DNA from 2 places in the Anaerococcoides asporogena genome. Region 2 is predicted to be linked to the other one. Evidence: a T-box and tRNA genes for the amino acid it is inferred to sense, from the RefSeq annotation. Region 2 holds a T-box; the other holds one or more tRNA genes.
What was found. The T-box of region 2 lies ahead of leuS (leucine--tRNA ligase). A T-box ahead of a tRNA ligase gene usually reads a tRNA of that ligase, here a tRNA-Leu.
Positions count from the first base shown of each region.

Region 1: it has a tRNA-Leu gene. The T-box ahead of leuS (leucine--tRNA ligase) is inferred to sense a tRNA for this amino acid. The anticodon was not compared.

Region 1 covers NZ_CP120965.1:2,545,674-2,551,975, forward strand. The annotation lists gene P6M73_RS11700 (response regulator transcription factor) at 1-361, opposite strand, end outside; gene P6M73_RS11705 (hypothetical protein) at 915-1,418, shown strand; tRNA gene P6M73_RS11710 (tRNA-Leu) at 1,486-1,571, opposite strand; tRNA gene P6M73_RS11715 (tRNA-Leu) at 1,772-1,857, opposite strand; tRNA gene P6M73_RS11720 (tRNA-Leu) at 1,883-1,968, opposite strand; gene P6M73_RS11725 (GNAT family N-acetyltransferase) at 2,260-2,739, opposite strand; gene P6M73_RS11730 (DUF2161 family putative PD-(D/E)XK-type phosphodiesterase) at 2,905-3,768, opposite strand; gene P6M73_RS11735 (lytic transglycosylase domain-containing protein) at 3,792-4,379, opposite strand; gene coaE (dephospho-CoA kinase) at 4,369-4,998, opposite strand; gene polA (DNA polymerase I) at 4,985-6,302, opposite strand, start outside.
Region 2 covers NZ_CP120965.1:1,147,672-1,153,973, forward strand. The annotation lists gene P6M73_RS05465 (vWA domain-containing protein) at 1-538, shown strand, start outside; gene P6M73_RS05470 (HesB-like protein) at 637-975, opposite strand; gene leuS (leucine--tRNA ligase) at 1,557-3,959, opposite strand; T-box leader at 4,171-4,374, opposite strand; gene P6M73_RS05480 (class IV adenylate cyclase) at 4,462-5,019, opposite strand; gene P6M73_RS05485 (nucleoside kinase) at 5,221-6,302, shown strand, end outside.

The DNA of each region.
Region 1 (6,302 bases), 1.4 Mb from region 2:
TGCGGAAAATGACCCGAAGTCTGGCGAGGAGTTCTTCCATTTCAAAAGGCTTGGTCATGTAATCATTGGCGCCAAGATCCAGCCCCTCCACCTTATCCTTTACCCCATCCCGGGCGGTCAAAATAATAATCGGGACATTGGAGAACTTGCGGACCCGGCGACAAACTTCGATGCCATCGATAATCGGGATCATCAGATCCAGAATGATGGCATCGTATTGATTATTCATGATATTCATGATCGCGGTCTGCCCTTCATTGGCGGTTTCAACATCATAACCGGCGTGTTTTAATTCCAGTTCGATGAATCGTGCCAGTTTGCGTTCATCCTCTACGACCAGGATTTTTCTCTTGTCTTCCATTTTTCACTCCATTCGTCTGATGCGGTTATTCAGCCCATTGTTCTAATGCGGTTACTGGTCCATCATTCTGGTTGAAACTCCATCGGAGTTGCAACTTGATCCGATGGAACGAACCCCAGTCAATTTAAGTAACGTTCCGTTTAGAGTTGAAGTCTTACTCTGCAGGTCAGTCCGCTCATCACTGCACTGAGGCTTGCTCGTGCTCTTCAGTCTGAGCCGATTATCTGTGAAGGTCAGAAGGATGATCCTTCGGGCAGTACAAATTCTCCAGTCAGGTGAGAAGCGTTGGCTGAGGTTATGCTAACGCCTCGGCGAGCGCCTTTGCCAAAGGGCTTCCCAGAACAGTCTTATCTAAAATATAAACTGAATTGAACAGCTTATCAACCAATATCGAGTGAAAGCATACCAGAACCAAAAAGGCCACCGAACGGCGCCCTGCCTGAACCATTACAGTCAACTCTCATGTGTGGCACTTTCAGCCGCCTTACGGACTCCCTTCGATGTCTTCGGCTGGTTCAGATAGTATAATAGAATCAAGAAAGGAGGCCCGACCATGAATTACCAACCGAAATCATCCTCCATTGAAAAACCTTTTATCCTGCGTTACCGCGTGCTGCGAACCAGTCTTCTGTTCACCCTGCTGTGGGGCGCGGCAGCCATCGGCACGCCAGCGCTGATCTGGCTTTACCGTTATCCCATCAACAGTGCGAAGGGGCTAACACTGATCCTGTCAGGACTGCTATGTCTGATTCTGGCAGTTCACTCCTGGGAACAGCATGGCAGCCCCTATATTTACCTGTATTCAGATCATCTTAAAATTCACTATTCCCTGCTGCGCAACCTCACCATATGCTTTCACGACATCCGACGGCTGTATGCCGTGAAGGAAGAACTGGAGATCATTCTGGAGACCGGCCGGCCGATCTATCTGAATCTGGCCCATCTGAGCTTTGAAGATCAGAAACTGTTCCTTGAAAAACTGCATGAAATCATCCGAGAGAACCTGGAGACTGCCAGGCCGTCACACTCATCGACTTTTGCCCATATCCCGAAGTAGATCAAAATATGAACCAAAAAAAATAAACAGATCATCTGAAACAATAAATTGTCTTAGATGATCCTGTTGGTGCGGGAGATGGGAGTTGAACCCACACGTGCGTTGCACACACGCTTCTGAGACGTGCCTGTCTGCCGATTCCAGCACTCCCGCTTGTTATGACTTTTCTATTATATCATCCATTGGGCGGATTGCAACAACTATTTATTTGAAGAATTCAGGGTTTTCCTTTGTTTCCGGAGATTCGTCCGCTGTCCTTATGCTTCAGCCCCGGTGAGAAAGCGCTGTAATTCATCACTGCCCAAAAAATAAAATAAACCATCCTGACAGCAATCTGTCCAAGATGATCATATTGGTGCGGGAGATGGGACTTGAACCCACACGTGCGTAGCACACACGCCCCTCAAACGTGCCTGTCTGCCGATTCCAGCACTCCCGCCAATATATGATGTTAACAGAAAAAATGGTGCGGGAGATGGGAGTTGAACCCACACGTGCGTTGCACACACGCTTCTGAGACGTGCCTGTCTGCCGATTCCAGCACTCCCGCTTTTTCTGACTTCTCTATTATATCATCCACTTGATAGAATGCAACCACTTTTTTCAGGTTTTTCTTTTTTTCTGCTGCTGCCAAAAACCTGAGAAATGGCTTGCCAAAAGGAATTCATAATGATCTGAATGCGGCATTGGATAAGGTCTGAATAGTGTGCAAATGAATCATTCATTCCGGAATCTCAGGCGCTCCGTTCCTTTTGAACAGGCCAGATCCTGCATCCCCTAGGTTTTCCATTCATCCATTGCCTTATATGGTATTGCGTTGAACCGTCTGCGGTGAAGGCCTTTACAGTTTTAAAACCGCGACCGTTTCCTCACCGCACCGTTCTCCGTTTTCGACAAACCCGACTGAGGCATAGAGCGACTTTGCCACGATATTCTCTGGTTCGTAGGATAACCAGCAATACTCAGCATCTCCAAACGGTCTGGTTCTGATGTACTCCAATGCAGTGTTCAAGGCCGCTTTCCCAAATCCCTGTCCCTGGTACTTCTGATCAATCATCAGTCGCCACACAAGATAGTTCCCGTGGGCTGCTTGAGGTTCTTCCCCATCATCGAAGTAGTCATATCCAATCATGAGGAAACCCGCCAGAGTATCCTGTGCATAAATAGAAAACGGCTGAGCCACTTTTCCTTCTGCGACTGTCACATAGGCTTCCAGAATGCTCTGCGTGTTCGTCGCCACAAAGCACTTTTGTGTTTCGTGAACGGATAATTTGACGGTTTCCCAAACGTTTCCGGTGTTTATTTTCTCTAACCTGATCATACTGATATTCCCTTCATATCCAGCAGTAAAACCGCTCCCGGAGCGGCTTTGCTGCTGATTTCTTATTTGAACTCGATCTGGTTCATTGTAGCCGCTTCCAGAATCCTGACGGCTTCACCAAACCTGCTAGAAACAATCTCCCTGCAGTCCCTGGTCTTACTTTGATTAACCTTTGTTGGCTTTGCTTGCTTTGGTCCGTCTGGTTTGCTTTGCGCTCGCCTGCTCTGGCGACTTCGTCAAGGACAGCTGTCGCGAACTGATTTCCTGTGTCGTCTGATCCGGATGCAGGTCCCGAATGGTCTGATCCTGAGTCATCTGATCCTGCGGCAGGTCCTGAGTCGTCTGATCCTGAAGCAGCAGGTCCTGAGTCAGTTCAGGCAGGATCTGATCATAATCTGCCAGTGCCTTGTGACCGGACTCTGTCAAGCCATAACAGCCTCGTTCCACTTTATGAAACCAGCCGTAATGATTGTCCCTTAGAATCGCCGGCGTCTTAACGATGCCTAGTTTCACTCCGTCTCGCGGAGCCATGGTTTCTCGCCGGGAGCAGATCCATAATAACCGGATGGCATCTTCCCGGTATGCCGTCATCAGCTTGCGCCCGCGGGATCCGCCTTTATTCAGACTGGTCGTTCGCGCCTGCATTTCACTGATGATCTGTTCCCGGTGCTTTTTATTGATCTTTTTTGATCGTTCCAGGTTATAATCCTCCGGATGCAGGATTACTTCGATAAATTGACGATCCGGCTCACAGAATATCAAACCAAGACTCAAGCGCTTCAGCAGATAGAGGATCTCCTGAAATTTGCGGTTTTTCATATAGTTCTTTGGCTTAGGAATGCAGATGTAGGTCAGATCCCCCAGCCGCTGGCGTTTCACAGCCTGAATCAGAAGTTCCATGGACAGACTTTTTTTCAGTTCCAGAATAATGAGCAGGTCCTCTTTCAAAGCCGTGACATCACAGGATTTCACCTCACCCTGGACACGGTAGCCCAGGTCCGTGAAATGGTCCCGGACCAGGTCATACATATCCTCCTCCAGAAAATCTCGTTTCATGGCTGTCGAAATTTACCGGCATACAAGGACCGGTATACTCCTTTCATCTTCATTACGTTGGGTACGTACTCGCGCGTCTCACGGAAAGGAATCTGCGTAAGTCGGCCGGACTTTGAATAGCGGCTGTTTTTCAGCCAGCTGTCCACATTGCCCGGGCCCGCGTTGTAGGCCGCAAGAACCAGCTGTTCATCTTCCTGGTATTTATCCATGAGATAGGACAGGTAGTATGTGCCCATCCGAATGTTGTACTCCGGTTCTTTCAGCCGGTTCGGATCAAATGGCACTTCCAGCTGCTGGGCAACCCATTTTCCGGTATCCGGCATAATCTGCATGAGCCCGGTGGCACCGGTTCGGCTGACAACCTGAGGCCGGAAACGGGATTCCTGATAAATAACAGCAGCCACCAGAGACTTGTCCAGGTCGTATTTTTCAGCATAAGTATCAATCAGGTCATCATAAGCGTATGGCACCGCCATTTCTGATCCAGCTCTCAGAGCGGCGATGAGCAGCCAGGTTCCGATCAGAAACAGAATGCTCAGCTCAACAATCCTCCGGCTGGAACTTTTTTTCATCTTACCGGCCATTCATCCCCCGTTGCTTAATCAGTTCAAAGACGGCCAGCGTTTTATCTTTTAATTCCTCCAGGCTGCCGTCGTTGATGATGACATAGTCAGCCAGGGCTTCTCTTTGTTCCCTGGACATCTGGCGGTTCAGCCGGTCTTCCACTTCAGTGCGGGTCAGGCTGTCACGTTCCATGGCGCGCTCGATCTGAAGCTCCCGGGGCATCTCCACCGTGATTGAAATATCAAACACATCGAAGTCCCTTACCGCAAACAGCAGCGGAGCGTCCAGCACGGCATATTCATCCTCGGTAGCATCGTCAATGTAATCAAACCGTTCCTTGATTTCACCTACGATAAACGGCATGATCACCGCCTCATATTCAGCCAGTGCCTGAGGATCGGGAAACACCCGCCGGCCGAACCTGCGGCGATCCAGGTCGCCGTTGGGAAGGAAATACTCTTCGCCGTAGGTCTTTCGAATGTAATCATGAACTTCGGGATATAATTCCATCACATCGCGGGATACCATGTCTGCATCGATCACCAGCAGTCCGGCTTCCTCCAGATAGCCGGCGACGGTGCTCTTTCCTGCGCCCATGCCGCCCGTCACTCCGATGCGGATCAGTTTATTTTGCCTCATACCAGTTTCCTCCTGTATTCTGATCAGATTTCAGCTCCACCTTCAGATCCATGGCATGAGCCATGGCATCTGCCACCAGCTCTCTGACAATGGCTTCTTCATCCTTATGCATGTTGATGATGATTTCATCATGTACCTGCAGAATCATCCGCGACTTCAGTCCATGCTGGCGCAGAGCGTCATACACTTTTACCATGGCGGCTTTGATGATGTCTGCTGCAGATCCCTGGATCGGCGAATTCATGGCCAGACGCACGCCCAGTGCTTGCACCACCTTATTGGAAGCATTGATTTCAGGTATCTGGCGGCGACGACCCATGATTGTCGTGACATAGCCCTTTTCCCGGGCTTCGCGCTTGACCCCTTCAAAGTAATCCCGGATTCTTGGATACCGGTCATAATACATGTCAATGTAAGTTCTGGCTTCGGCCCGACTGATGCCCAGTCCCTGAGACAAAGCAAAATCGCCGATTCCGTAAATGATGCCGAAGTTCACCGCCTTGGCGTTGGACCGATCCTTTGACGTTACCTCTTCCGTCGTCTTGCCAAACACCTCCGCCGCAGTCTTGGTATGAATGTCGACTCCGGAGGCAAATGCCTGCTGCATGGAGGCATCATCCGACAGGTGTGCCAGCACGCGCAGCTCAATCTGCGAGTAATCCGAGGCGAAGATCAGGCAGTTCTCATCATGCGGGATAAAGGCTTTGCGCAGTTCGCGGCCCATTTCGTATCGAATCGGAATATTCTGCAGATTCGGTTCGGTGGAGGACAGTCGGCCTGTCACCGCCAGCGTCTGCTGAAAGTTGGAATGGATTCGGCCGTCTTCATCGATTGCATTGCGCAATCCCTCGACATAGGTCGAGTACAGTTTGGTAATCTGCCGGTAATACATGACCTTTTCAATGATGGGGTGTTTGTCGATCAAAGTGTCCAGGACCGCCTGATTGGTGGAATACCCGGTTTTTGTTTTCTTGCCGTGAGGCAGATCCAGCTTTTCAAACAGAATCACGCCCAGCTGCTTGGGGGAAGAGATATTGAATTCTTCTCCGGCAGCCTCATAGATCTCCGCCTGAATCCGGGCGATTTCCCCCTGCATTTTCCCGCCGGCCTCATCCAGTAAATCACGGTCAATCCGGAATCCTTCGATCTCCAGATCCGAAAGGATATTGGTCAGGGGCAGCTCCACTTCGTATAAAAGCTTGTCCGCTCCGGCGGTTTGAATTTCTCGGGCCAGGATCTGGCTCAGTTCCTTCAGCTCCCGCGTCTTGGCCAGTTCAAAGGCATGGCCTTCCCCTTCCACTTCC
Region 2 (6,302 bases):
CCGGCGCAAGACCATCACCCGGCGCAACCGCCGCCAGCCACACCGGCTGGATCTTAAGGGCGAACTGAGGGATTACGTTCCGGAAGTCATTGTAGCCATCGACATCTCCGCCTCCATTCAGGACCATGACCTTAAACACTTTCTCAGTGAGATCCTTGGGATAACCAAAGCCTATCGCCGCAGTCTGCGGGTCATCGAATGCGATGACAAAATCCAGGCGGATTATCGCATCGCTGCACTGACGGATATCCGCCCCATGACCAGACGCCGGGGCGGCACCGCCTTCTCACCTGTCTTTGAGCGGCTGCGGGATGAGGGCCTGCGCCAGTGCTTCCTGATCTACTTTACCGATGGTCAGGGAGAGGCTGAACTGACGCTCAAGCCGCAGCATCAGGTGCTCTGGATTGTGACCGGCGATTCGCTCAGTGTGAAAAAGCCCTTTGGCCAAGTGATCCGGCTGAATCGGGAGCAGGAAGTCCGCAACGCGACCTTCGGTCTGGAGGCGATGCGGGAACTGCTCCATGAATGGGCCCGTTAACAATCTGGATTCAGCAATGAAACAGAGCCGGCAAAAAAACCAACCGGACCGGGATTGCTCCCGGTCCGGTTGGTTTTTCCATTTATGCTTGGATGATGTTATACGGAGCAGCCGCTGGCGCAGGAAGAGCAGCCTGATGCGGATTCGTCCAGACGCAGAGGTCTTAAGGACATTCCGCCTCCGCCGTTTTCTTCATCGGAGAGGATGGTGAAGCCTTCGTATTCTTCCACCAGTTCCTTTTCCACCACGAAATTGAGTTCCTTCACCAGTTCGGTGGCGTCATTCTCTGTGGGCTCGTCCACCATAAGTCCGAATCTTGGTCCGGAACAGCCAAAGCCGGCCAGGGCGATCCGAACGGTAGTGTCGGTTATATCGTTTGCTGTCAGCAGCTCTCTGAATTCATTGTAAGCTGCATCGCTGATGTTAATCATTGCCATAGTACGTTCTCCTTTTAAATCATAGTGTTTTGATCTGATTTACCATATCATTACGTATTATATCTTTTTTTTGATTACTCTACAAGACGATGAAAAAAAATAAGAGCAGTCGGGGGAACTGCTCTTTCAAGGTAACTGTACTAATCGTGTAAAGGGGGAAATATGAAAATACTAAGTGGCTGCTTACTATCTTCCGTAGTTCCAATATACCATACCACTCCATCTAATGATAGTCATTATCAATAACGAAACGTGAACGAAATGTTAATGTTTAGTGAAGTACTCGGATATGAATGACCGGATTCCTGGGAGAGCAGAATCCATGACCTGTTTCCCTGGTTCCCTGGATCGCATTTCATCCGTACTTGATTGCCTGACTGAAAAGAAACTGAGCCCCTGGGATTGGGGCTCAGTTTCTTACTGATCGGTCGGTTGATCTGTCAGTCGATTCATCGGTTGATCTGTCAGTCGATTCATCGGTTGATCCGTCAGCCGATTCATCGGATCGTTGAACTGCACGACGGCCAGATCAGCCATTGCTGCTGCAGAAGGGGGCTGGCTTCAACCTGTTGAATGGACTGCTATTTGACGACGATATTGACGATCTTGCCTTTGATGACGATGACTTTGACCACGGTCTTGCCTTCCAGGAACTTCTGAACCTTTTCATCTTCCAGAGTTTTGGCTTTGATGGCTTCTTCGGTGTCATCCAGGTGCACCAGGATGGTGGAACGGACTTTGCCGTTGACTTGGATCGCGATTTCCTTTTCCTGGTCAATGGTTTTCGCTTCATCATAGGTTGGCCAGGCGGACTGGGACAGTTCTTCGCCCAGGCTGAACTGTTCATTGAGCTCTTCGGTCAGGTGCGGACAGAAGGGATTGAGCAGATGCAGCAGGGTCCGGTAATCCTTGCGGGTGACGGTGCTCTGTTCATCGATCTCATTCATCAGGATCATCAGGCTGGCGATGGCCGTGTTGAATTTCATTTCATCGATGTCACGGGTCACTTTCTTGATGGTCTTGTGGTATGTTTTTTCCAGGGCGGGGCTATAGCTCTGGCCGTCCCGTACTTTATCGCCGACCTTGACGATCCGGTCGAGGAACCGACGCGAACCGGCTACTCCGTGGTCGTTCCAGGATACTTCCTTTTCATAGTCGCCCATGAACATGATGTAGCAGCGCAGGGTATCCGCGCCGTACTGACGGATGATGTCATCGGGATTGATGACATTCCCCTTGGATTTGCTCATTTTCTCGCCATCGGAACCAAGCACCATGCCATGTGCCACCCGGACGTTGAAGGGTTCTTTGTAGGGAACGAGGCCTTCATTGTAGAGGAACTGATTCCAGAACCGGGCGTACAGCAGATGGCGGGTGGCGTGCTCCATGCCGCCGTTGTACCAGTCAACCTTGCCCCAGTAATTCATGGCTTCTCGGGAGACGAACTCCTGGTCGTTCTTTGGATCCATGTAGCGCAGGAAATACCAGGAGGAACCCGCCCAGTTGGGCATGGTGTCGGTTTCCCGGCGGGCGGATCCGCCGCAGTGCGGGCAGGTGGTATTTACCCAGGAGTCGATGTTGGCCAAGGGGCTTTCACCGTCTTCTGTCGGCTCATATTCGACAATTTCCGGAAGCTCCACCGGAAGCTGGTCATAGGGGACGCTCTGCCAGCCGCAGCTGTCGCAGTAGATCAGTGGAATCGGCTCGCCCCAGAAGCGCTGGCGGGAGAAGACCCAGTCCTGCAGCTTGTAGTTGACTTTCGCCTCACCGGTGCGGTGTTCGACCAGATGGTCCACGATCCGACCGATGGCTTCCTTGCGGTCGGTGATGCCGTTGATCAGAGGTGAATTGACGCTGGCGCCATCCCCGGAATAGGCTTCCTTATCCATGTCGCCGCCGGCAATGACTTCCACGATGGGGACATTGAATTTACGGGCAAATTCCCAGTCTCTCTGATCGTGGCCGGGGACCGCCATGATGGCTCCGGTGCCGTAGCCCATCATGACATAGTCGGAGATAAAGATGGGGAGTTCTTCGCCGCTGACCGGGTTGAGGGCTTTGAGTCCTTTGATTTCCACTCCGGTTTTATCTTTGTTGAGCTGCGTCCGCTCGAATTCGGATTTGTGGGTTGCCTCATGCTGATAGCTGCGGACTTCATCCAGGTTGGTGATCCGCTCCTGGTAGGTTTCGATCATGGGGTGTTCCGGGGCCAGAACCATGAAGGTGACGCCATAGATCGTATCCGGCCGGGTGGTGAAGACCCTCAGTTTTTCGTCCGTTCCGGCGATGGCAAAGTCGATTTCAGCTCCGACGGATTTTCCGATCCAGTTGACCTGCGCCAGTTTAATTTTCTCCTGGAAATGGGTGTCATCCAGACCTTCCAGGAGCTGTTCCGCGTAGCTCTGCATCTTCAGCATCCACTGCGCCTTGGATTTTTGAACGACGGGCGTGCCGCATCGCTCGCAGACTCCGCCGGAGGAATCCTCATTGGACAGACCGGTTTTGCAGGTGGGGCACCAGTTGATGTTTTTCTCCGCCTTGTAGGCCAGGCCGGCTTCAAAGAATTTCAGGAACTGCCACTGGGTCCACTTGTAGTAGTCGGGGTCTGTGGTGGAAAATTCGCGGTCCCATTCAAAGGAAGTACCCATGGACTGAACCTGAGCCTTGAAGGTCCGGATGTTTTCCTCGACGGCCTTTTTCGGATGGATCTTGTTTTTGACGGCATACTGCTCCGCCGGGGCACCGAAGGCATCCCAGCCAATGGGGAACAGGACGTTGTAGCCCATCATTCGTTTCTTGCGCGCCATGACATCCAGTGCCACGTGGCTGCGGCAATGGCCGACGTGGAGGCCGGAGCCGGAGGGATAGGGGAATTCGATCAAGTAGTAGTATTTTTCCTTCTCAGATTGATTGGAGGCACTGAAGGTGTGATTCTCCAGCCAGTGCTTCTGCCATTTTTGTTCGGTTTCACGAATGTTTATCATAAGATCTCCTCCCGGGATTGTTCGTTCGTTCTGCTCGCAAGCAGGCACAGTTTGTGAAGCTGCCATGCTGCTTGATGATTCATCCTTATTTTTCTGTCTGTTGTCTCATGAGGGCGTTTTTGATACTGACTGATCTTTCCACATATGAACTGTTGCACGGTGGCGTGGCTGACCTGTTTTGGCTTGAGAAATAAAAAAGCTCCGTCTCGGATATAGAGACGAAGTCATGCGCGGTACCACTCTAGTTAAACAACAGGGTTGTTTCACTCTATTCCCTTCACGCGGGTTTACGGATCCCCATTGCCTGGGACCATCTCCACCGGCGAGTTCAGGATTTTGGCCACACCCTGTCGCACCGACCCAGGGCTCTCTTTGGTGGTTTCAATTCTTACTGCTCCGATTTCAGCGATGTTGATGATATGGAATCTATCAATGATTATAGCCAATCCCCGGCCATTTCGTCAATGGCTGGCGGGGACTGGCTCTTTCTGAGGGACCAGCCTCATTTTAAAGCGATGTTCATGGCGTTTCGGCGCTTTTCCATGATTTCCGTCATAGTCATGGATGTTGTGTCCGTCATGGCATAACCCAGCAGTTCGACAATTTCGCGCAGCTCTTCCTCGTATTGCGTTTCGATTTCCAGGAGCGGGAAAGGATATTCCCGGTCTTTCACATCATCGATCTCAATGAGGGAGTGTTTGTAGAGATAGCTGATTCGATCCTTGATCAGGATCTTGCGCACGATCAGTCCCAGACCCGTAAAGATGCCGTGGCCAGCCTGTGCATCTTCGATTTTGGTTTCCCGCTCATCCATGATTTTGTACTTTTCCTGAGAAAGCATGGTTTTCAGCGTCATATAGACGGCTTCCCGCTGCGTGATCCGATCTTTGATCTCCCGGATGCGGGCATAGCCTTTTTTGCCGAGCAGGCGCAGATCGGGATAATCATAAATGGTATTGACCTGCGCTTCGTCCTTCACCAGCTCAGCGCCGATTTCGCGGAGTCTGGCCAGGATGGCCGCCTTGTCAATATCCAGAATCTTCACTTCGATTTCGTTCATGGAAGTCCTCCTTGTCCCTGGATGGACCGGTTCGAATACTTACTACCATTCTAGCATTGAAGGAGGATCTTCATTCTGAATATTGTGTGAATTAAAGTGATAAAAAAACGGATCGATGGCGGTCACACTGACCCAGAACCACTGACGGCAAAGGGCGAATCGAGTATAATGAACCTAATACTCATCCATGGAGGTAACGCAGTGAATTATCGTGAGATCTTAAGAGAGAACGGCTATGACGGCCTGCCAATGCTGATCCGAATCGGCGATGAGTTTGTCGAACTCAGCAAGGAAGTCCTGGATGAAACCATGGACTACAAGGTAGTATCCACGGATCATCCATCCGGGAACCGGGCCTATGAAAGAAGCATCTGCTTCCTCATGATTCGTGCGCTGAAACGGCTGGATCCCGACGCCACCGTCATTATTGAGCATTCGATATCGCGCGGTCTGTTCTGTGAGCTGAAGGGGTTGCCGGTGACCGACGCCGTACTGGCGGATCTGAAAGCCGAAATGACTGCTCTGGTCCGGGAAGATCTGCCCATCATCCCGAAAGTAATGGAAAAGACCGAAGCGCTGCGCCGCTTCCGCGCCAGCCGGCGGCCCGAGGTCGTCAAGCTGTTTGAAGGAACGGATTTCAGCGAAATCAAGCTGTATGAACTGGACGGTCTGATCGGGTTCTTTTACGGGCCGCTGGCGGCGAATACCGGAGATCTGAAACTGTTCGACCTGATTCCCTATAAAGCCGGCTTTGTCCTGATGTACCCCTCGCAGACCATCCCGGACCGGGTTCCCGAGTTTTACTCTCAGGAAAAACTCTATGAGATTTTCCGTGAAACCGGGGAATGGGATGCCATTTTAGGGACCTCATTTCTTGGCGAACTCAATCAGGCGATCCGGGAAGGGGATGCCAAGCGCCTGATCGGAGTGTCCGAGGGGCTGCATGAAAAAAAGTACGCCCACATCGCGGACCGGATCAAGCAGAAGGGCGATGTCCGGGTCGTGCTGATCGCCGGTCCGTCCTCTTCCGGCAAAACGACCTCGTCCCGCCGGCTGGCGATCCAGATGATGGTCAACGGCATGAAGCCCTATCCCATCGAAATGGACAATTATTTCGTGGATCGGGACAAATCGCCGGTTCTGCCGGACGGGACCTTTGATTTTGAGTCCATTCATGCCATTCGGCTGGACCAGTTCAGTGAGGATATCAGCCGCCTGATGGCCGGCGAAACGGTGCGGCCTCCGGTGTTTGACTTCAAGCAGGGGCTCTCCCTGCCGGGGGA